3 regions of the Siccibacter colletis genome follow, and region 2 is predicted to be linked to each of the others. Evidence: predicted binding sites of a transcription regulator. Region 2 holds the regulator's gene; each other region holds the start of a gene.
What was found. The regulator Fur, encoded in region 2, represses iron uptake genes when iron is present. The targets are predictions, from matches to a motif close to ATAATAATGAGAACNACTATCAA.
Positions count from the first base shown of each region.

Region 1 (6,792 bases), 1.7 Mb from region 2:
CCAGCAAGACCGCGCAAATCGACGACGCGGTTGCCATGCTGAGCAACCGGGCATTCAGCGCGGCGGAGCGCCAGGAGATTGACGCGATCCTCGTGTAAGCCTGGCCCTTTAGGATTAAACTTAAATGTAAGGGTATCGCCTCTGTTTAAGAGTAATAGCACTGCTCAGGGGCTTTACAGCTTTGTAACATCCTCCTCAACAGGCCTCTGGGGCCACGATCGTGAGGAGAGAAGTATGTTCAGGTCACTGATTCTTGCAGCAGCGCTACTGGTCGCCACGCCATTAGTGGCCAACGCCGGGGAAATCACCCTGTTGCCATCCATAAAATTACACATTGGCGATCGCGACGACCGCGGTAACTACTGGGACGGCGGCCACTGGCGCGATCGCGACTACTGGCACCGGAATTATGAATGGCGTAAGAACCGCTGGCACCGTCACGACAACGGTTGGCACCGCGGCTGGGACAAGCGCAAAGCCTGGGAGCGCGGCTACCGCGAAGGCTGGCGTGACCGGGACGATCACCGCGGCTGGGGCAAACATGGCCGTGGACACGGGCACAGACATCACCACTGATTAAAAAAAGGGAGCCGCGGCTCCCTTTTTACTTTCCTGCGGTTACAACCCCATCGCGGTGCCCACCAGCAGCCAGAGATTGAGCGCAACCACCAGCACCACAATCAACCAGCCGATACGTCGCACCAGCGTGGTGTTAACCAGCTCGCCCATCAACTTAGGATTGCTGGTAAAGATCAGCAGCGGCACCAGCGCCAGCGCGATACCAAAGCTCAGCAGCACCTGGCTCATCACCAGAATACGCGTCGGGTCCAGCCCCATCAGAATGACAATGAACGACGGGGCCATAGTAATGGAACGACGCACCCAGAGTGGAATATGGAAGCGCACAAATCCCTGCATCACCACCTGTCCGGCGAGGGTGCCGACCACGGTGGATGACAGACCGGCAGCCACCAGGCTCAAACCGAAGATAGTTGCCGCGGCATGGCTCAACAGCGGCTCCAGCGTCAGGTAAGCTTCATCGAGATCCGCCACGCCGGTGTGGCCGCTGAAGTGAAACGCCGCGGCTGCGGTAGCCATCATTGCGAGGTTAACGAAGCCGGCGATGGTCATGGCAATCGCCACGTCCCATTTTGTGGCGCTGTAGCGCTCTTTGCGGCTGCCATCGTGCAGGTTCTGGGTCAGAGAAGAGTGCAGGTAAATCACGTGCGGCATGATGGTTGCGCCCAGCACGCCAGCGGCCAGATACACCGCTTCGGTATTCGGCAGGCTCGGGATTGCCATGCCCCTGGCGAGCGGTGCCAGCGCTGGCTGAGAGAAGATCAGTTCAACGATATAGGCCGCCGCCACAAACAGCAGCAGACCGCCGATCACTCTTTCCAGCGGTTTCTGGCCCCGGCTTTGCAGCATCAGGATCAGGAAGGTGGCGATCCCGGTAAGAATGGCTCCTTGTAACAGCGAAACGCCAAGCAGTAGCTTGAAGCCGATAGCCGCCCCGATAAATTCGGCCAGATCGGTGGCCATGGCGATGATTTCCGCCTGCACCCAGTAGAACCAGACTACCGGACGCGGATAGTGGTCACGGATCTGCTCCGCCAGGTTTTTCCCGGTAGCAATGCCGAGCTTGGCCGACAATACCTGGATCAGCATTGCCATCAGGTTCGCCCAGACCACCACCCACAGCAGCTGGTAGCCAAATGCGGCACCGGCCTGAATGTTAGTGGCGAAGTTACCGGGATCGATATAACCAATGGCGGCGATGAACGCCGGCCCCATCAGGGCGAGCCGCATTTTACGCGCTGTACGCCCACTGCTTCTTTCAACGCGACTGTTAGTCATGCTCTGCCTCTGAGATATAGCCTTTGCTATGTTTCATGCTATCAAAATGCGAATGATTATCAAGATCATTAAGAGCATTTAACGTGATGATTGTGATAGCTGATAACAATAGAAGGCAGGAGTATGAATCGAGGCCCGCTTCTGGCGGGACGTAAGGAAAAGTGTAGCACAGCAATTTAACTTTTCACTTCTTTACTTAACATAGCGGAAATGTATGGCAGATCACTATTTTTGAGTCACGTCACACGGCATTACTATACTGTGCATTTGATCTCGTTTTATTCATGCTTGTTGCATAGAATGTGCACCGAAACTTAACCTGCCTCATATTCGGAGCACACATGTCCCGCGTTCTGCACTTTATTCTGGCACTCGCGTTTGTCGCACTGCTTGCCTGGCTGGTCAGCAATGACCGCAAAAAAATTCGTTTAAACTATATCGGTCTGCTGTTAGTGATCGAAGTGCTGCTTGCGTGGTTCTTCCTTAACTCTAACGTCGGTCTGGGCTTTGTAAAGGGCTTCGCCGATATGTTCGAGAAGCTGCTCGGCTTCGCGAATGAAGGGACGAACTTCGTATTTGGCAATATGAACGATCAGGGTCTGGCTTTCTTCTTCCTGAAAGTGCTCTGCCCTATCGTCTTTATTTCCGCGTTAATCGGTATTCTGCAGCATATTCGTATCCTGCCGATTATCATCCGCGCTATCGGTACGGTTCTCTCTAAAGTGAACGGTATGGGTAAGCTGGAATCTTTCAACGCGGTAAGCTCGCTGATTCTGGGACAATCAGAAAACTTCATCGCCTATAAGGATATTCTTGGCAAGATGTCGCAAAACCGCATGTACACCATGGCGGCCACCGCGATGTCTACCGTATCGATGTCGATCGTTGGTGCTTACATGACCATGCTGAAGCCGCAGTACGTTGTGGCTGCGCTGGTGCTTAACATGTTCAGTACCTTTATCGTGCTCTCCATCATCAACCCGTACCGTGTTGAAAACGAAGAAGATCTGCAGATGGCGAATCTGCATGAAGGTCAGAGCTTCTTCGAAATGCTCGGTGAATACATTCTGGCAGGTTTCAAAGTCGCGATTATCGTTGCGGCGATGCTGATCGGCTTTATCGCCCTGATCTCCGGTCTTAACGCGCTGTTCGCGGCGGTACTGGGCATCTCCTTCCAGGGTATCCTCGGCTACATCTTCTACCCGGTGGCCTGGGTGATGGGCGTGCCGGCGCAGGAAGCGCTGCAGGTGGGCAGTATCATGGCGACCAAACTGGTCTCTAATGAATTCGTTGCGATGATGGATCTGCAGAAAATTGCCACCACGCTGTCGCCGCGTGCGGAAGGCATTCTGTCCGTATTCCTCGTCTCCTTCGCGAACTTCTCCTCTATCGGCATCATCGCCGGTGCGATCAAAGGCCTGAACGAAGAGCAGGGTAACGTGGTTTCCCGCTTCGGCCTGAAGCTGGTATACGGTTCAACGCTGGTGAGCGTGCTCTCTGCATCAATCGCTGCGCTGGTACTGTAAGTTTTCCAGACCAAAACCGGAGCCACGGCTCCGGTTTTTTTATGCCTGCAGATCGGCGAGCGGCTGCGGTTTTCCGGTGAGCCAGCCCTGTAAATATTCCACCCCAAGACGCAGCAGCAGTTCGCGCTGAGCCTCGGTTTCAACGAATTCCGCCACCACGCTAAGGTTTTTCACCCGCGCCAGCTCGCAGATAGATTTCACAATCATGGCATCCATCGAGTCGGTGACAATATCCTTCACAAAGCTGCCGTCGATTTTAATGATGCTGGCCTGCAGGCTTTTCAGCCGCTCGTAATTGGCATACCCGGTGCCAAAGTCATCAATGGCGATACTGAATCCCGCAACACGCAGCAGGCTGAGATTCTGAATACTGGCTTCGGAGTGGGAAAACGCCTGCTCTTCGGTGATTTCGATGATGACGTGGCTGACCGGCACGGCGTAGCGCGTAAACAGCGCGATAATGTGCTGGGCGGTGTCCTTACGCATCAGCGTCATCGGCATCAGGTTGACCGAGAAACGCGGCGTGTTCTGCTGAGCCGGATGCGCCTGCAGCCATGCCAGCATCGTTTCCACCACCAGCAGATCGAAGCGGGCGCTCAGGTTGAACTGGGCAATAATGGGAATGAATTTGTCCGGCGTAATAATTTCGCCGTCGCAGTTCAGTCGGGTAAGAATTTCGTGATATCCCTGCCCGCTGGCGTTTACTATCGGCTGGGCATGCAGCAGCACACCACCTTCATCCAGCGCGCGCTTCACCTTCTGCAGCATAAACACCCGCTCGCTGGTCTGGCCCGATACCACCGCCTGTCTGCCGTTCAGCGGCAGCACCCGGTCCGCCGCCGATGCCTGCTCCGCCAGATAGCTGAGCTGGCCGAGAGTCGGTTGCAGGTTAGTGATATCGCTGTCTGCCACCGCCCATGCGGCGCTGAAATCGATCTCCAGCCAGTGATGATTCCAGCGGATCTTACGGCTGTTGAGCGACTCGACCATATGCGTGAGCCGCGCCTGGGGGGCCGGGCCGGTCAGGCTTATCAGCAGCTCGTTGCCTGGCAGCTGGAATACGCACTCCCCTTCCTGCAGCCATTGCTGTAGCAGCTTGTTGATAGTGACCTTACAGTGCACACGCATCATCATGCCGTAATGGCGGCTGAGAAATTCGAGGTTGTTCATACGCAGACAGCACAGGTACGGGGTCTGATGCTGGGCCAGGCTCTGCTCAAGCGCGCGCAGGTTCGGCAGCTGCGTCAGAGGGTCAGTGAGCGCCTGCTCCTGCCAGAGGCGTTTCGCCCATTCGCTTTTGCGAAACAGCCGGGTCATATAGAGCAGGCAAATAGTAAACGAGACGAACACCGACAGCGCAAATGAGAGTGAATACTCGCTCTTCAGCCCGAGCAGGAAATTATGGTTATAGGTCAGAAGCAGCCACGCGGAAACTGACCAGCTGAGTAAAATAAACCGGTGCCCAAGCTTGCGTATGCCAAGCGTGAAAATGACAAAAATTATCGGCACCAGATAGCCACTCAGCAGAATCGAATTATGGGAAGAACAGAGCAATATCAGAGTTAATGCGAGGGTACTAATCCAGCCGATAACAAAGCATCTTTTATCCGCGGCCATGCAGGGAATAATACAGGCACGCCACAGCGTTTTTGCATAGCGTGGCGTTAATATCATGCGTAACGGGAAATAAAAAATCAGGGTAAACATCAGTGATGCGACAATTAAACTTAACGTATCAACGATGCGGTAGAGAACAGAATCGGAAATAAAAAATGAGGATATCTCAGCGGGAAAGGCGACATATTTCCCCGCCAGCGCCATCAATAATTTCATCAGGCACGGGGCGATAAACCCTAACCAGAAAATCCTGACGCCCATGCGGCTATCCGGCAATCCGTAGCGCCAGCGCCGCCCGAGGATCAGGCGCACCGCCGCGCAGCAGGCCAGCACCGGAATCACCTGGCACCCTACCAGCGTGAGGTTCTGCAATGCAGAGAGCTGCCACTCGTTATAATTGACCAGCGCCAGGGTAATGCAAATACCGGCAATAGCATGGCGACCAAAAATAAGCAGCAGCGCCAGCATTACGCTCAGTGGTAGCCAGGTCAGATACAGCGCCTGACCTTCAATAACCGCCCGGGGAGCAATAACGCGGGAAAAAGGCAGCGTCAGTAAACATAATGCAAACGCTATGAGGTTATATTTAAATGAAGTGTAATATTTATTTATCATTATGGTTAATAATTCGATCCTGTATGCAATTAATAGCGGCCAGGATGGTATGTTTATTTCGTATACAGTGCAAGCCCGGAATTATATTCAGACTCCATGCCGTCGCTAAATAAGAATATGTAACTAATTCATAGTTTGTGTGAAAGCATAATTTTCACGGCGGGAAAACAAAAAACCCCCGCTTTTCAGCGAGGGTTTGAAATGTGGTGGAGCTAAGCGGGATCGAACCGCTGACCTCCTGCATGCCATGCAGGCGCTCTCCCAGCTGAGCTATAGCCCCACGAAGATGTTTTGTTACGCACCAGACCTTGCGGGATGAAGGTTTGGTGGAGCTAAGCGGGATCGAACCGCTGACCTCCTGCATGCCATGCAGGCGCTCTCCCAGCTGAGCTATAGCCCCGTTGCGAACACATCAAATCGTGTTAACGGGCGGCATGATAAGAATTCCACACCATAGTGTCAACGGCAAAATCGTCCTCGTCGTTCAAATGCTGAAAAAGCCAGCGTTTTCCCATTCTTAGCCGCGTAGCGGCTCACAAAACCCGCCACATTAACGTTTTCTCGTAAAAGGATGTTATAAAATGAACCCGTAATAACCTTACGCAACTTCGGGAAATACTATGCTCAAGGAAAGGATGACTCCGGAAGAGCTGGCGCAGGAAACGGGATTTAGCCGCCAGACCATTAATAAATGGGTTCGTAAGCAGGGCTGGGAAACTTCGCCCAGGCCCGGGGTGCAAGGTGGTAAGGCGCGTTTGATTCACGTAAATCAGCAGGTTCGCGACTTTCTTCTCAGCGCCACGCGGCAAAGCCATAACGCAGTAACGATCGGCATGATACCGGTCGAAAATTCGTCAGAGAGCCTGATACTCAGCTCGCTGCGCGAAATGACGGAACAGGAGCAAAAGCACTTTGCTTCGCTTCTGCTCAGGGAAGGGATTGACGGCGTCCTGCGTCGTCTTGGGATCCGTAACAGCGACTAGCCTATGATAATGTTCAAATCGCAAATGACGCCGGGCGATCTTGCCGAACTGTCCGGCTACAGCCCGCAGACCATCAACAAGTGGGTGCACGCCCAGCGCTGGCAGACGCGCAAAATTAAAGGGGTGAAAGGCGGGAAAGCGCACGTCATCATCATTTCCGACCCGGTGCGTCTGTTCATCATTAACACCAGTAA
Region 1 is NZ_CP074352.1:2,883,332-2,890,123, forward strand. It holds gene mgrA (L-glyceraldehyde 3-phosphate reductase) at 1-98, shown strand, start outside; gene ypeC (DUF2502 domain-containing protein YpeC) at 235-576, shown strand; gene KFZ77_RS13880 (Nramp family divalent metal transporter) at 619-1,875, opposite strand; gene KFZ77_RS13885 (NupC/NupG family nucleoside CNT transporter) at 2,199-3,383, shown strand; gene KFZ77_RS13890 (sensor domain-containing phosphodiesterase) at 3,423-5,615, opposite strand; tRNA gene KFZ77_RS13895 (tRNA-Ala) at 5,820-5,895, opposite strand; tRNA gene KFZ77_RS13900 (tRNA-Ala) at 5,940-6,015, opposite strand; gene KFZ77_RS13905 (YfeC-like transcriptional regulator) at 6,236-6,598, shown strand; gene KFZ77_RS13910 (YfeC-like transcriptional regulator) at 6,608-6,792, shown strand, end outside.
Region 1: a site for Fur is predicted at 1,898-1,920, ahead of KFZ77_RS13880 (Nramp family divalent metal transporter). Genes of this name have one in related genera too.

Region 2 (6,792 bases):
TATTTAGCGGGACGGCGCTGGCAGACCAGGCCACCGTAGACCGCATCAGCCACTTCGGGCTGAATTATGCCGTCAAGGATAATCAGGCGGCGCTGCACGGTGTGGACTGCGCGCAGCTTGGTGCAGACTGGGCGTCGTGCAACAAAGCGGTGATCGCGCTGACCAACCACGGCGATGCGGTGACCAGTAAAGACTGGGTCATCTGGTTCCACAGCATTCGTCAGATCCTGCGCGTCGATAATCCGCAGTTTAAAGTCACCCACGTGATGGGCGATCTGCACAAGCTTGAGCCGACCGACGCCTTCACCGGCTTTCCGGCCGGGGAGAAGGTTGAGATCCCGATTGTTAATGAGTACTGGCAGCTGTTTGTCACTGACGTGCTGCCACGCTGGTACGTGACCGCCGACGGCGCTTCGCCGAAAACCATTGCCAGTACCGATACCGAAGATCTGACCCAGTTTGTCACGCCGCTCGGCGAGCAGTGGAAACGCACGGCGGAGGATAACAATATCCTGATGACCGCCGAGGCGCGCTTTGAGAAAAACAGCGATGTGAAGATGCTCAACGCGCCAGCGCTGCGCGGCCAGATTGTGCCGACCCCGCAGCAGGTCAAAGTGCAGGGCCAGGATATCGATCTCAGCGGCGGCGTGAAGCCTGACCTTACGGCGCTGAAAGCGAACAGCCAGCAGGCACTGATGCAGCGCTTCAGCCAGCTTGGCGTCAATACCGGCGGGGCATATCCGGTGCGCGCGCAGATTGATAAAGCCGCGTTTAGCGGTGCGGCGGCAGTGCCAGGGGCGTACCGGTTGACCATCGATAAAAATGAGGCCGTGATTACCGGTCTTGACGAGGCGGGGGCGTTCTACGGCGTGCAGTCGCTGCTGTCCCTGATCCCTGCAAGCGGAGAACAAAAAATCGCCGCGCTGGAAGCCAGCGATGCGCCACGCTTTGCGTACCGGGGGATTCATCTTGATGTCGGGCGCAATTTCCACACGAAAGCGGCGGTACTGCGCCTGCTCGACCAGATGGCGGCGTACAAGCTGAATAAATTCCACTTCCACCTTAGCGATGATGAAGGCTGGCGCATTGAGATCCCCGGCCTGCCGGAACTGACCGACATCGGCAGCAAGCGCTGTCACGATCCGAGTGAGAAAACCTGTCTGCTGCCGCAGCTTGGCTCCGGCCCCGACAGCAATAACAACGGCAGCGGGTTCTTTACCCGAGCGGACTACATAGAGATCGTGAAATTCGCCGCCGCGCGTCACATTGAGGTGATCCCGGAGATCGATATGCCAGCCCATGCACGCGCGGCGACTATCGCGATGGAAGCGCGCTACGATCGGTTGATGAAGGCAGGGGATGAAAAAGCGGCCAGTGAATTCCGCCTGCTCGATCCCACCGACACCTCCAACACCACCGGCGTGCAGTACTACAACCGCACCGGGTATCTCAATCCGTGCCTCGATGCGTCGCGCCGCTTCGTCGATAAGGTGATCGGCGAAATGCAGCAGATGCACCGCGAGGCAGGTCAGCCGCTAACCACCTGGCATTTCGGCGGCGACGAAGCGAAAAATATCTACCTCGGTACCGGTTACACCGACCAGGCGAAGCCGGAAGCCGGCAAGGGCATTATCGACCAGAGCAAACAGGACAAACCCTGGGCGAAATCTGCCGCCTGTCAGGCGATGGTGAAAGCCGGCAACGTGGCCGATGTGGATCATCTCTCCAGCTATTTTGGCGTCGAGGTGAGCAAGCTGGTTAATGCCCACGGTATTGAGGCGATGCAGGCCTGGCAGGATGGGTTGAAAGACGCCAGAGATGCCAGCGCTTTCGCCACCAAAGCGGTGAACGTTAACTTCTGGGATACGCTCTACTGGGGCGGCTTCGACAGCGCCAGCGTCTGGGCGAACAAAGGCTTCCGGGTGGTGATTTCTAATCCGGATTACGTCTACCTTGATTTCCCGAATGAGGTGCATCCGCAGGAGAGCGGCTATTACTGGGGCACGCGTTTCAGCGATGAACGTAAAATCTTCAGTTTCGCCCCGGACAACCTGCCGCAAAACGCGGAAACCTCTGTGGATCGCGACGGCAATGCGTTCACGGCGAAATCCGATAAACCCTGGCCTGGCGCGTATGGCCTCTCTGCGCAGCTGTGGAGCGAAGTGGTGCGCACCGACCAGCAGATGGAGTACATGATCTATCCCCGTCTGATCGCGGTGGCAGAACGTGCCTGGCATCGCGCCAGCTGGGAGCAGGACTATCAGCAGGGGCGTGAGTATAAGGGCGGCGAGACGCATCAGGTGGATGTAAAAGCGCTGCACAATGACTGGGTGCGATTTGCCAGTCTGGTGGGCAGCCGCGAGCTGGCGAAGCTCGATAAAGCGGGCGTGCAGTACCGCCTGCCGGTACCGGGAGCGCGTATCGTTAACGGCGTGCTGGACGCCAACGTCAGCCTGCCCGGCGTGACGCTGGAGTACTCGCTCGACACCGGTAAAACCTGGCAGCGCTATGATGATAAGCAGCGTCCGGCGGTGAGCGGGGAAGTGCAGGTGCGGAGCGTCAGCGCGGACGGCAAGCGTTTCAGCCGCGTCGACAGCGTTAAAGGCTAAGCGTTATCTGCCACAGGCCAGCCTGCGGGCTGGCTTTTTTAGCGTCAGGCATAAAAAAACCGGCATCTGCCGGTTTTCTCGTTGCGACTTATTTTTCGCTGATTTCGTGCGCGTTATCTTCTTCGCGGCAGTCGCCTTCGGCGCAGTGGCCGTAGAGGTAGAGACTGTGGTTGGTCAGGCGAATGCCGTGACGGGTGGCGATTTCACGCTGGCGCTGCTCGATAGAGTCATCGCTGAATTCGATAACCTTGCCGCAGTCGAGGCAGATCAGGTGATCGTGGTGATGCTGCTGCGTCAGTTCGAATACGGACTTGCCGCCTTCGAAGTTGTGGCGCGTTACGATGCCGGCGTCGTCGAACTGGTTCAGTACGCGATAGACGGTCGCCAGACCAATTTCTTCGCCCATGTCGATCAGACGCTTATAAAGTTCTTCCGCGCTGACATGATGGTTATCTGGACCCTGTAACACTTCGAGGATTTTTAATCGAGGAAGCGTGACTTTCAGGCCAGCCTTCTTTAATGCGGTATTGTTGTCAGTCATGCGGAATCTGTCCTGTTGCTTTGCGATTCGCTCCGGTAAACGAAGCAGAATAACCGGATATCTTGTGTTGAATGCGACTCATTATAGAACTGCCTGAGTTAAATGAAAATCGCAAGTACCAATCCGAAAGTGTGCTTAAAAACCGGAATGGCGCCACAATTAATAGGGGTTTCACTCGGTTAACCAGGAGGACATTGTACAGAGTTGAATGGGAAAGTTACAAACTTGTAGCAATTATTTTTATTGGTTTTATCTATCAAAACGGCGCAAATCAGCGATTTACGCCGTTCAAAAATCAGGCGTTGATGATGTCCTGCAGATGCAGTTCCTCAGAAACCTGTTTAACCCATTTCTCGACGCGCTCAGCGGTCAGTTCAGGCTGGCGATCTTCATCAATGGCGAGGCCAACAAAGTGATCGTCATCTGCCAGTCCTTTGGACGCTTCAAAGTGGTAACCCGCCGTTGGCCAGTGGCCGACGATGGTTGCGCCACGCGGTTCGATGATGTCGCGGATGGTGCCCAGCGCATCGCAGAAGTATTCCGCATAATCTTCCTGGTCGCCGCAGCCAAACAGCGCTACCAGCTTGCCGTTGAAGTCGACTTCTTCAAGCGTCGGGAAGAAATCATCCCAGTCGCACTGCGCTTCGCCGTAGTACCAGGTCGGAATGCCCAGCAGCAGGATGTCGAACGCTTCCAGATCTTCTTTGCTGCTTTTAGCAATGTCATGCACCTCAGCAACATCTTTACCAATCTGTTTTTGAATGGTTTTTGCGATATTTTCGGTATTGCCGGTGTCGCTGCCGAAGAAAATGCCTACGATTGCCATGAGTTAAATAACCTCTTGAAACTAAATAGTATGGTAGCGGCAAAATGCCCACAGATAACGGCAATCATAGCAGAACAGAGAAGAGTGCGGAAACCGCTATCATACCGGTGTGCACAGACTGCAACATGACGATGCTTTTTTCGCCGGGGCGTTGTTAAGGTTTGAGGGTATTGAGCTGGGCGAGCAGCATCTCTTCGATAAGCTCGCTACGGCTGATGTCGCGCGCCTGGGCCAGTTGATTGAGGGCGTCTACCGCCTCTTCGTTGAGTTTCAGCTCGACGCGCTTAAGCCCGCGAACTTTGTCGCGCTTCAGCTGGTTGCGTTTATTGATGCGCAGCTGCTCATCACGCGTCAGGGGGTTCGTCTTCGGGCGACCGGGGCGACGCTCGTGCGCGAACAGATCAAGTGTCGTACGATCGGTTTGTTCTTTTGCCATGATAGAAATTTGAGACAGGAGAAACAGGCTGCCCGGGTGCGTCGGGGCGTATTAACAGCGCGCCATCATACATGAGGGCGTAGCGCGCGCCAACGCGTTAACGCCCCGGAGTGGCTGGTCGGTCTGTTTTTAGTCAGATAATTCAACATTCAGGAAGCGGCGAATGGCGCGCAGCACCGCCTGCGGCTTCTCGGCGTGCACCCAGTGACCCGCCCCGGCGATGACGTGCGCCCGCGCCTGGGGGAACTGCGCCAGCAGCGCCTCGCGATGGCTCTCGGTCACGTAAGGCGAATTTCCGCCGCGGATAAACAGCGCCGGGTGCGGCCAGGCCGGCACAGCTTCCCAGCCGATGATGTGATGATACTGATCCCACAGGGCAGGGACGTTGAAGCGCCATTCACCGTTGGCGAACGACTTCAGCAGAAACTGGATCACGCCCTCTTCGGCGATGTGCGTGCGCATCACGTCTGCTGCCGCCGTTCGGCTGGTCGCACCGGCGTCGGTGACCGCATTGATCGCCGCGAAAATCTCGTCGTGACGGCGCACGTCGTAGCTGACCGGCGCGATGTCGATCGCCACCAGATTCGCAATGCGCTCCGGCGCGAGGGCGCTGACGGCCATTACCGCTTTGCCGCCCATCGAATGGCCAATCAGCGTCACCTTATCCAGCCCCTGTTCGTCCAGGGTATCGACCAGATCCTGCGCCATCGCCGGGTAGGTCATCTCGTCTGCACGCGGAGAAAGGCCATGATTTCGCATATCTACCGACAGCACATCGTGATCCGCCACCAGGTCGCGCGCCAGCACGCCGAGGTTGTCCAGGCTGCCAAACAGCCCGTGAACCAGCACGATGGGAGAATTGTTGTTCGGTTGTTGCGCAGATTGCGCTCGGCTGTTCAATTTCATGGCAAAGTTCTTTTTTTGAGTCCGTAAGGATAGGGTATCATGTTGACCATTCTGCCGCCCGGCCGCAAGATTCCAGTTTAATCTGACTTTTGCCGCCTTCCTGGTTTGACGCTATTCGCTGTTGGGTTTTTGCTTCTATAATCCCAACGTCCCAACGACTTGTATTCAGAGAAGATATTGCACTGGATGAAGATGAAAACGATTGAAGTTGATGACGACCTTTACCGCTATATTGCCAGCCACACGCAGCATATTGGTGAGAGCGCGTCGGACATTTTACGGCGCATGCTGAAAGTTGCCGCCTCCCGTGACGCCGCGGCCCCGGCTACCGTTGCACCCGCCGTTGCGGTGGCTGCCACCGAGCAGAAGCCGGTCAGCCCGGTCAAAGATCGCGTGCGGGCGATGCGTGAGCTGCTGCTGTCGGACGATTACGCCGAGCAGCGCAAAGCCGTCAATCGTTTCATGCTGGTTCTGTCTACACTCTACTCATTGGATGCCTCCGCGTTTGCCGCCGCCACCGACTCGCTTCATGGCCGCACCCGTGTCTATTTCGCCGGGGATGAGCAAACGCTGTTGCACAGCGGTAATCAGACTAAGCCCAAACACGTTCCCGGTACGCCGTACTGGGTGATCACCAATACCAACACGGAGCGCAAGCGCAGCATGATCGAACACATCATGCAGGCCATGCAGTTCCCGGCGGAATTGACTGAAAAGGTTTGCGGCACCATTTAACTCTTGCGTCAATAAGGATCAGGCAATGGCAAACGACAAGCGCGCAGGGCAACCTGCGCAACAGAGTGACTTGATTAACGTCGCGCAGCTTACCGCGCAGTACTACGTGCTTAAGCCTGAGGTCGGAAATACGGAACACGCCGTGAAATTCGGCACCTCCGGCCACCGCGGCAGCGCCGTACGCCACAGCTTTAACGAGCCGCACATTCTGGCAATCGCGCAGGCGATCGCCGAAGAGCGCGCCAAAAATGGCGTTACCGGCCCGTGCTACGTGGGTAAAGATACCCACGCGCTTTCCGAACCGGCATTTATTTCGGTACTGGAAGTGCTGGCCGCCAACGGCGTTGACGTCATCGTGCAGGAAAACAACGGCTACACGCCGACCCCAGCCATTTCTAACGCGATCCTCGAACACAACAAGAGCGGCGGCGCGCAGGCAGACGGTATCGTGATCACGCCGTCCCACAACCCGCCGGAAGATGGCGGCATCAAATACAATCCGCCGAACGGTGGTCCGGCGGATACTAACGTCACGAAAGTGGTGGAAAACCGCGCCAACGCGCTGCTGGCCGACGGCCTGAACGGCGTAAAACGCGTATCGCTGGACGAAGCCTGGTCCAGCGGTCGCGTTACCGCGAAGGATCTGGTGCAGCCGTTTATTGAAGGGCTGGCAGAGATCGTCGATATGGCGGCAATCCAGAAAGCGGGCCTGAAGCTCGGCGTCGATCCGCTCGGCGGC
Region 2 is NZ_CP074352.1:1,153,719-1,160,510, forward strand. It holds gene KFZ77_RS05555 (beta-N-acetylhexosaminidase) at 1-2,609, shown strand, start outside; gene fur (ferric iron uptake transcriptional regulator) at 2,698-3,150, opposite strand; gene fldA (flavodoxin FldA) at 3,446-3,976, opposite strand; gene ybfE (LexA regulated protein) at 4,131-4,412, opposite strand; gene ybfF (esterase) at 4,542-5,318, opposite strand; gene seqA (replication initiation negative regulator SeqA) at 5,511-6,053, shown strand; gene pgm (phosphoglucomutase (alpha-D-glucose-1,6-bisphosphate-dependent)) at 6,079-6,792, shown strand, end outside.

Region 3 (6,792 bases), 1.1 Mb from region 2:
CAGCGTGCCAGCGCGGCATCGTCCTGCGGCACCGGCTGGTGGCGCTCAGCGCAGGCTGCCTGAATTTCGACGCTCATGTTGTCCGGGTTGATAAAGCGATCGTCGTTGGGATTGATCAGGTTAAGACAGGCGGGCAACGCCGCGGCGCGGAGGATCAGGTCCGGCAGATCGCTCACCTGCTGCTCTTTGACCACGCGCTGCAGCAGCCACAGCCCCATGATGTTCTTCAGCACCCGGTAGCGGCCTTCGGCACCGCCCTCGTTGGTGATGTTGGCCGCCAGCGCGGCCTCGTTTGTCCAGGGCGTGCGGCTTTCAAAGCCCATCAGCGACCAGGTGCCGGAGGAGAGATATGCCGCGTCGTGATGAGCCAGCGGGGCAGCAATCACCGCGCTGGCGGTATCGTGAGAGGCGACGCTCACCACCGGAATGGCATCGCCCTGCGGGCTGTGCCAGTGACCAATGACGTTGCCGGGATGGGTTGGCGTTCCGAACAGGCGGCGCGGCGCGCCTGCCCAGGCCAGCAGCGTCTCGTCCCAGCTGTCGCTGTTGATATTGACCATCTGGGTGGTGGTGGCGTTGGTGTATTCCCAGTTGAGGTTGCCGGTCAGGCGGTAGCTGAAATAGTCCGGGATCAGCAGCGCGTGGGCCGCCTGCTCCAGCCACTGCGGCTGCTGGTCGGCAATGGCGCGAAACTGCCACAGGGTGTTGAAGGGCAGAAACTGAATGCCGGTGCGCTGGTAAATATCAGCGCTGCCCTGCTGCGCAAGCGCCTGCGCCATAATGCCGTCGGTGCGGTGGTCGCGATAGGCCACCGGCAGCCCGACGCGGTTACCGGCGCTGTCGAGCAGCACCATGTCCACGCCCCAGGTATCGATGCCGATGCTGTCAGGTTTGATGCCCTCCGCCGTGACGCAGGTCAGGCCGATAACGATCGCCTGCTCCAGCGCGTCGAGATCCCAGGTATCGAACCCGTCAACCCGGCGCAGCGTATTGGTAAAACGGTGGATTTCGCGCAGCGTCAGATCGCAGCTGGCGCTGTCGTAGCGGGCAAGCATGACGCGGCCGCTGGATGCGCCAAGATCAACCGCAACGCAATGACGAACAGGCATGATGAAGTCCTTCTGATAAACATGCCGTTCAGTCTAAAAAAGGGGCGATGCCTGCCACCTTCTCGCCAGTGACAGCGCCCGCAGGCGGCTGGCAAGAAAGCAAAGATGGACGTGAGGCAGCTCACATTTCAGTAAGGCTCTTCCCTGTGACCCCTGCCGCATTTCTGTTATCTGCCGCGCGGATCTTGAAAAACGCGCAGCCTTTGCGCGCTTTGTTGTCAAAAAGTTAAGGTGAGGCGCCAGGGCGTTAACTACTATCTGGACACTTTCAGGTGGGCGGAGATGATGATGACGGTACTGCATGGCATTGATTTTTTCCCGTCGGGGCGGACATCGCTGGCGATTGAGCCACGCCTGCCGCAGTCCGCGTTTCCGGAGCATCACCATGATTTTCATGAGATTGTCATCGTGGAGCACGGCACCGGTATTCACGTCTTTAACGGCCAACCCTATACCCTGAGCGGCGGCTCGGTCTGCTTCGTGCGCGATCACGATCGCCATCTCTATGAGCACACCGATAACCTCTGCCTGACCAACGTGCTCTACCGCGCGCCGGACGCGTTTTCGTTCCTGTCGGGGCTGGATAAGCTGCTGCCTCAGGAACACGACGGGCATTACCCGTCGCACTGGCGCGTTAACCAGAGCGTGCTTCAGCAGGTGCGCGTGCTGATTGAGCAGATGGACGCGCTGCCGCAGGGCGACGACCCTCATGCGGTCGCAAACCGGGAAATTGTGTTTATGCAGCTGCTGGTGCTGCTGCGTAAAAGCAGCCTCGCAGAAGGGGCGGCAGACAACGATGCGCGGTTGAACCAGCTGATTGCCTGGCTGGAAGATCACTATGCCGATGAGGTGTGCTGGGAAGCGATAGCCGACCGTTTCTCGCTCTCGCTGCGCACGCTGCACCGCCAGCTCAAGCAGCAAACCGGACTCTCGCCGCAGCGCTACCTTAACCGCCTGCGGCTGATCAAAGCGCGTCACCTGCTGCGCCACAGCGACGAGAGCGTGACAGATATCGCTTATCGCTGCGGGTTCGGCGACAGTAACCACTTTTCGACGCTGTTTAAGCGCGAATTCTGCTGGTCACCGCGCGATGTGCGCCAGGGGCGCGACGCGCAGCTTCAGTAACGCGAGGGGAGTCACCGTTTTTTTTACCGAAAGGGCTAATAATGTCAGGTTGTTAGCATCTGAGGTAACGCCGTGGCGGCTCCGCTTATTCTTCGCAAAAACGACTTCTTTGCCTGGCCGGGGCAACCCGTGGCGGTGGCGGACCGCTATCCGCAAAACGTCTTCGCCGAGCACAGCCACGAGTTCTGGGAGCTGGTGCTGGTGTGGCGCGGCAACGGCCTGCACGTGCTTAACGATCGGCCGTACCGCATCACCCGCGGCGACCTGTTTTATATCCGCGCTGAAGATCGTCACAGCTACGCCTCGGTGAACGATCTGGTGCTGCAGAATGTGATCTATTGCCCCGAGCGGCTGCGGCTCAACCTCGACTGGCACAGCCTGATCCCCGGTCTGAATGGCGGCCCGTTCCAGCCCTGGTGGCGGCTCGGCAGCGCGGGCATGACACAGGCGCGCGCCATCATCAGCCAGCTGGAGCAGGAGAGTCACAAGCAGGATGCGCTGAGCGCCACCCTCGCCGAAACGCTGTTTGCCCAGCTCGCCATTACCCTGAAACGCGCCCGCTACGCTACCGATACCGCCAGCCCGGACGAGCCGGAAGCGCTGCTCGACAAGCTGATTACCGCCCTGGCGCGCAGCCTGGAAAAACCGTTTGTGCTGGAGCCGTTCTGCGCTCGTCACCAGTGCAGCGAGCGCACCCTGCGCCAGCAGTTTCGCACCCAGACAGGGATGACCATCAACCAGTACCTGCGCCAGTTGCGCATCTGCCACGCCCAGTATCTGCTGCGCCATAGCGACCTGTTCATCAGTGAAATTGCCATGCGCTGCGGCTTCGAAGACAGCAACTATTTTTCCGTGGTGTTCACCCGCGAAACCGGCATGACGCCCAGCCAGTGGCGTCAGTCCAGCCATCAGGCGGCATAGCTCTCAGCGCTCAGCGTTATAACCTTATAACGAATGCGGCATTGATAAACATTTTCAAGATCATTTAATTAACTATAATGAACCCACTGCTTACGCGGCGTTTACACCTCTGCCGCCCGACAACAATGGAGATGATGATTATGAGTTATACACTGCCATCCCTGCCGTACGCTTATGACGCACTGGAACCGCACTTCGATAAGCAGACGATGGAAATCCATCACACCAGGCATCACCAGACTTATGTAAACAACGCTAACGCGGCGCTGGAAAGCCTGCCGGAGTTCGCTAACCTGCCGGTTGAAGAGCTGATCACCAAACTGGATCAGGTTCCGGCTGACAAGAAAACCGTACTGCGCAACAACGCGGGCGGCCACGCTAACCACAGCCTGTTCTGGAAAGGCCTGAAACTCGGCACCACCCTGCAGGGCGACCTGAAAGCGGCTATCGAGCGCGATTTCGGCAGCGTTGAGAAATTCAAAGAAGAGTTCGAGAAAGCAGCAGCAACCCGTTTCGGCTCCGGCTGGGCGTGGCTGGTTCTGCAGGGCGACAAACTGGCTGTGGTTTCTACCGCAAACCAGGACAGCCCGCTGATGGGCGAAGCGATCTCTGGCGCATCCGGTTTCCCGATCCTGGGTCTGGACGTGTGGGAACACGCTTACTACCTGAAATATCAGAACAAACGTCCTGATTACATCAAAGCGTTCTGGGAAGTTGTGAACTGGGACGAAGCTGCAGCACGTTTCGCAGCGAAAAAATAATCTGTCCTGAGCAGAACGAGCCGACCCCAGGGTCGGCTTTTTTGTGCGCGTTACCCTATGCTGAACAGCGCATCGAGCTGGCTGAGCTGTGCTGCGGTGAGTTCGCCACCTGCATTGCGTGAGCGGGTCTGGCTGTAACCAAACTTGCGTGCCACCACGGTTTTGATGGTGGTCACGAAGTCATCCCCGATAGCGTAAATCGCCGAGTAGCGACTGATATCGCGCTGCACCTCGCACAGGGTCACCAGATCGCCACGGACGAACGCTTCCCTCGCGCGGACAAACAGTTCTGGCACGATGTTGTTCAGGCCAGAGATAATCCCGCCGCCGCCGGTCAGCAGATTGGGGATGTAGTACTCGTCGTAGCCCGACAGCACGGTGAAGTCCGGACGCACCGCCTGGGTGGCGAGGATCATGTTGCGGGTGTGAGACTGGCAATCCACGGTATCTTTGATGCCGGCAAACTGCGGGAACTCTGCGGCCAGCGTCGCGATCAGCTCCGGCGTCAGATCGCATCCTGTGCGTGCCGGGAAGTTGTAAGCAAACCACGGCCCCTGAATCTGACGACCCAGCTCGCGGTAATACGCCAGCAGCTGCGCGCTGGTTTGGCCGTAGTAGTACGGCGGCAGGATCATCACTGCTTCATAGCCGACGCGGTGCGCTTCATCCGCCAGCCGCAGAATATCCGGAATACAGGTCGAGGAGACGTTCACCACCATTGGCGTCGCGCTCATGGCGCGGGCTTCGTGGATCAGCAGCAGACGCTCCTCAAGCGTGAACGAGGCGAACTCGCCGATGCTGCCCATCAGCAAAATGACATCCAGTTTTGCAGCGGTCAGCCGCTCAAGGTGGCGAGCCAGGCCTGTCAGATCGATATTTCCCTGGGTGTCGAGCGGCGTTATAGAGGGGCACCAGACGCCGTTAAATGCGGGCTGTAAAGTCACGTCGTTCTCTCCTTAATCCTGAAATGGCGTTTCACTCCTTTAAGTGATAGCACCTCAGCGCGTCACGCACCTTCATCGATATCGGATTTTGGACGGTGCCTCGCGAATTTTGTTGCAATGCCGAGGCGCAGCGGCGAGCCTGTTAAGGGTTACTGGCAAAAGGAGTCGCAGATGAAATTTCCCGTTCAGGTCTTTACCGGTCGCATCCAGAAATACGCGGGCACGCGCCCGAGCGCGATTGCCAAGCGCAGCGTGGAAGGGGAACTGATCCTCACCACCCTCGGCCTTGAAGGTGACCAGCAGGCGGAGAAGAAGATCCACGGTGGGCCGGAGCGCGCGCTGTGTCATTACCCGCGCGAGCATTACGCCTGGTGGGCGCAGGCATTTCCGGAGCAGGCCGAACGCTTTGTCGCGCCAGCCTTTGGCGAAAATCTTTCCACTCTGGGTATGGATGAGAAGAGCGTGTTTATCGGCGATATCTATCGCTGGGGCGACGCGCTGATTCAGGTAACGCAGCCGCGTTCCCCGTGCTTTAAGATCAATTTCCATTTTGGCATCACGGATATCTCCTCCCTGATGCAGGAGAGCGGACGCACCGGCTGGCTGTATCGGGTGCTGAATGACGGGCCGGTCAACAGCGACACGCCGCTGGAACTGGCGTCACGGCTGAGCGATGTCAGCGTGTTTGACGCCGCTGCCATTGCCTGGCATCAGCCGTTCGACGATGAGCAGACGCGTCGCCTGTTGAGCGCTGCCGGCTTGTCGGCGAGCTGGGCGAAAACCATGCAGAAGCGACGCGATGCCCGCAAAATAGAGAGTTTTCATCGCCGTTTATGGGGAAATAAGCCTGCGGTGAAGTCGTCAGGCGTGTAGCCGCTAACCCATATAAAAAGCCTCCATACGGAGGCTTTTTTTTAACGCTTGCGCATGTTGGGTATGATCAGGTCGCCGCGCAGCACCTGCGAGCCGAGCACGCGCTGAGTTTTTTCCGTCAGCCAGCTCACGATGCGCGCGGCCATCGCGTCCATCGAATATTCAATCGCCGGAATGGTGGGCACGCCGGGCAGCTGCAGTGAACCGGCGAGGCTGAATACCATGATGTCGCCCGGCACCGATTTGTTAAATGCCTGCAACTGGGTAATCACCCGCTGTGCCTCCTGCTCATCCGCCACCAGTAACGCGTTAAAGTTCAGCGTGGTGGCATTATTCAGCAATACCTGGAGCGCTACCGAAGAGGTGGTGGAGTCCATAAACACCAGGTTGCGGTTGAACGGCAGGAAGTTGTTTTCCAGCGCGTGTTTGTAGCCCAGCAGCACCTGCTCGCCAGAGCCGCTGGCATCCGGATGAATCAGCGCGATTTGACGTCGCCCCTGGCTAATCAGGTAATTACAGGCGGTTTCGGCAGCAAAAGCATGATCGAACTGAATGCTGTTTGGCGTATCGGTTTCCGCACAGTCCACCACAATCACGTTGTCGTGCGGTACGCTGAGCGGAAAGCGCGCCCCGATGATCAGCACGTCGTCACACAGGCCGCAGGTCAGCTCATCCAGCGCGCTCATCACCTCCGCTTTGCTGTTGGCGAAACGCAGCAGCAGATGCTTCTGATGCTGGCTGAGCTGCTTCTCCAGCGCATACAGATAAGCCGTGGTCTGGTTAATATTTTCCTGAGCGCAGATGACGCCGATGCAGCCCGTAGACTGGCTGAGCAGGGATTGAGCAATAACGTTTGGCCGATAATTCAGTTCTTCGACTGCTTTCAGCACCGCCTGACGGCTGGCTTCCTTGACGCCACGCGACCCACTCAACACCCGTGAAACCGTGGCTTTTGATACCCCAGCTAAACGCGATACGTCGTTGATTGTTGACATTTTTTCCCCTGGGAGGCCTGTATACGGCCCAATAATTCTGTTGCGAATAACGGCTCATAAAATC
Region 3 is NZ_CP074352.1:90,724-97,515, forward strand. It holds gene rhaB (rhamnulokinase) at 1-1,109, opposite strand, end outside; gene rhaS (HTH-type transcriptional activator RhaS) at 1,398-2,234, shown strand; gene rhaR (HTH-type transcriptional activator RhaR) at 2,307-3,155, shown strand; gene sodA (superoxide dismutase [Mn]) at 3,296-3,916, shown strand; gene KFZ77_RS00500 (dihydrodipicolinate synthase family protein) at 3,967-4,860, opposite strand; gene yiiM (6-hydroxyaminopurine reductase) at 5,032-5,733, shown strand; gene KFZ77_RS00510 (LacI family DNA-binding transcriptional regulator) at 5,775-6,728, opposite strand.
Region 3: a site for Fur is predicted at 3,197-3,219, ahead of sodA (superoxide dismutase [Mn]). Genes of this name have one in related genera too.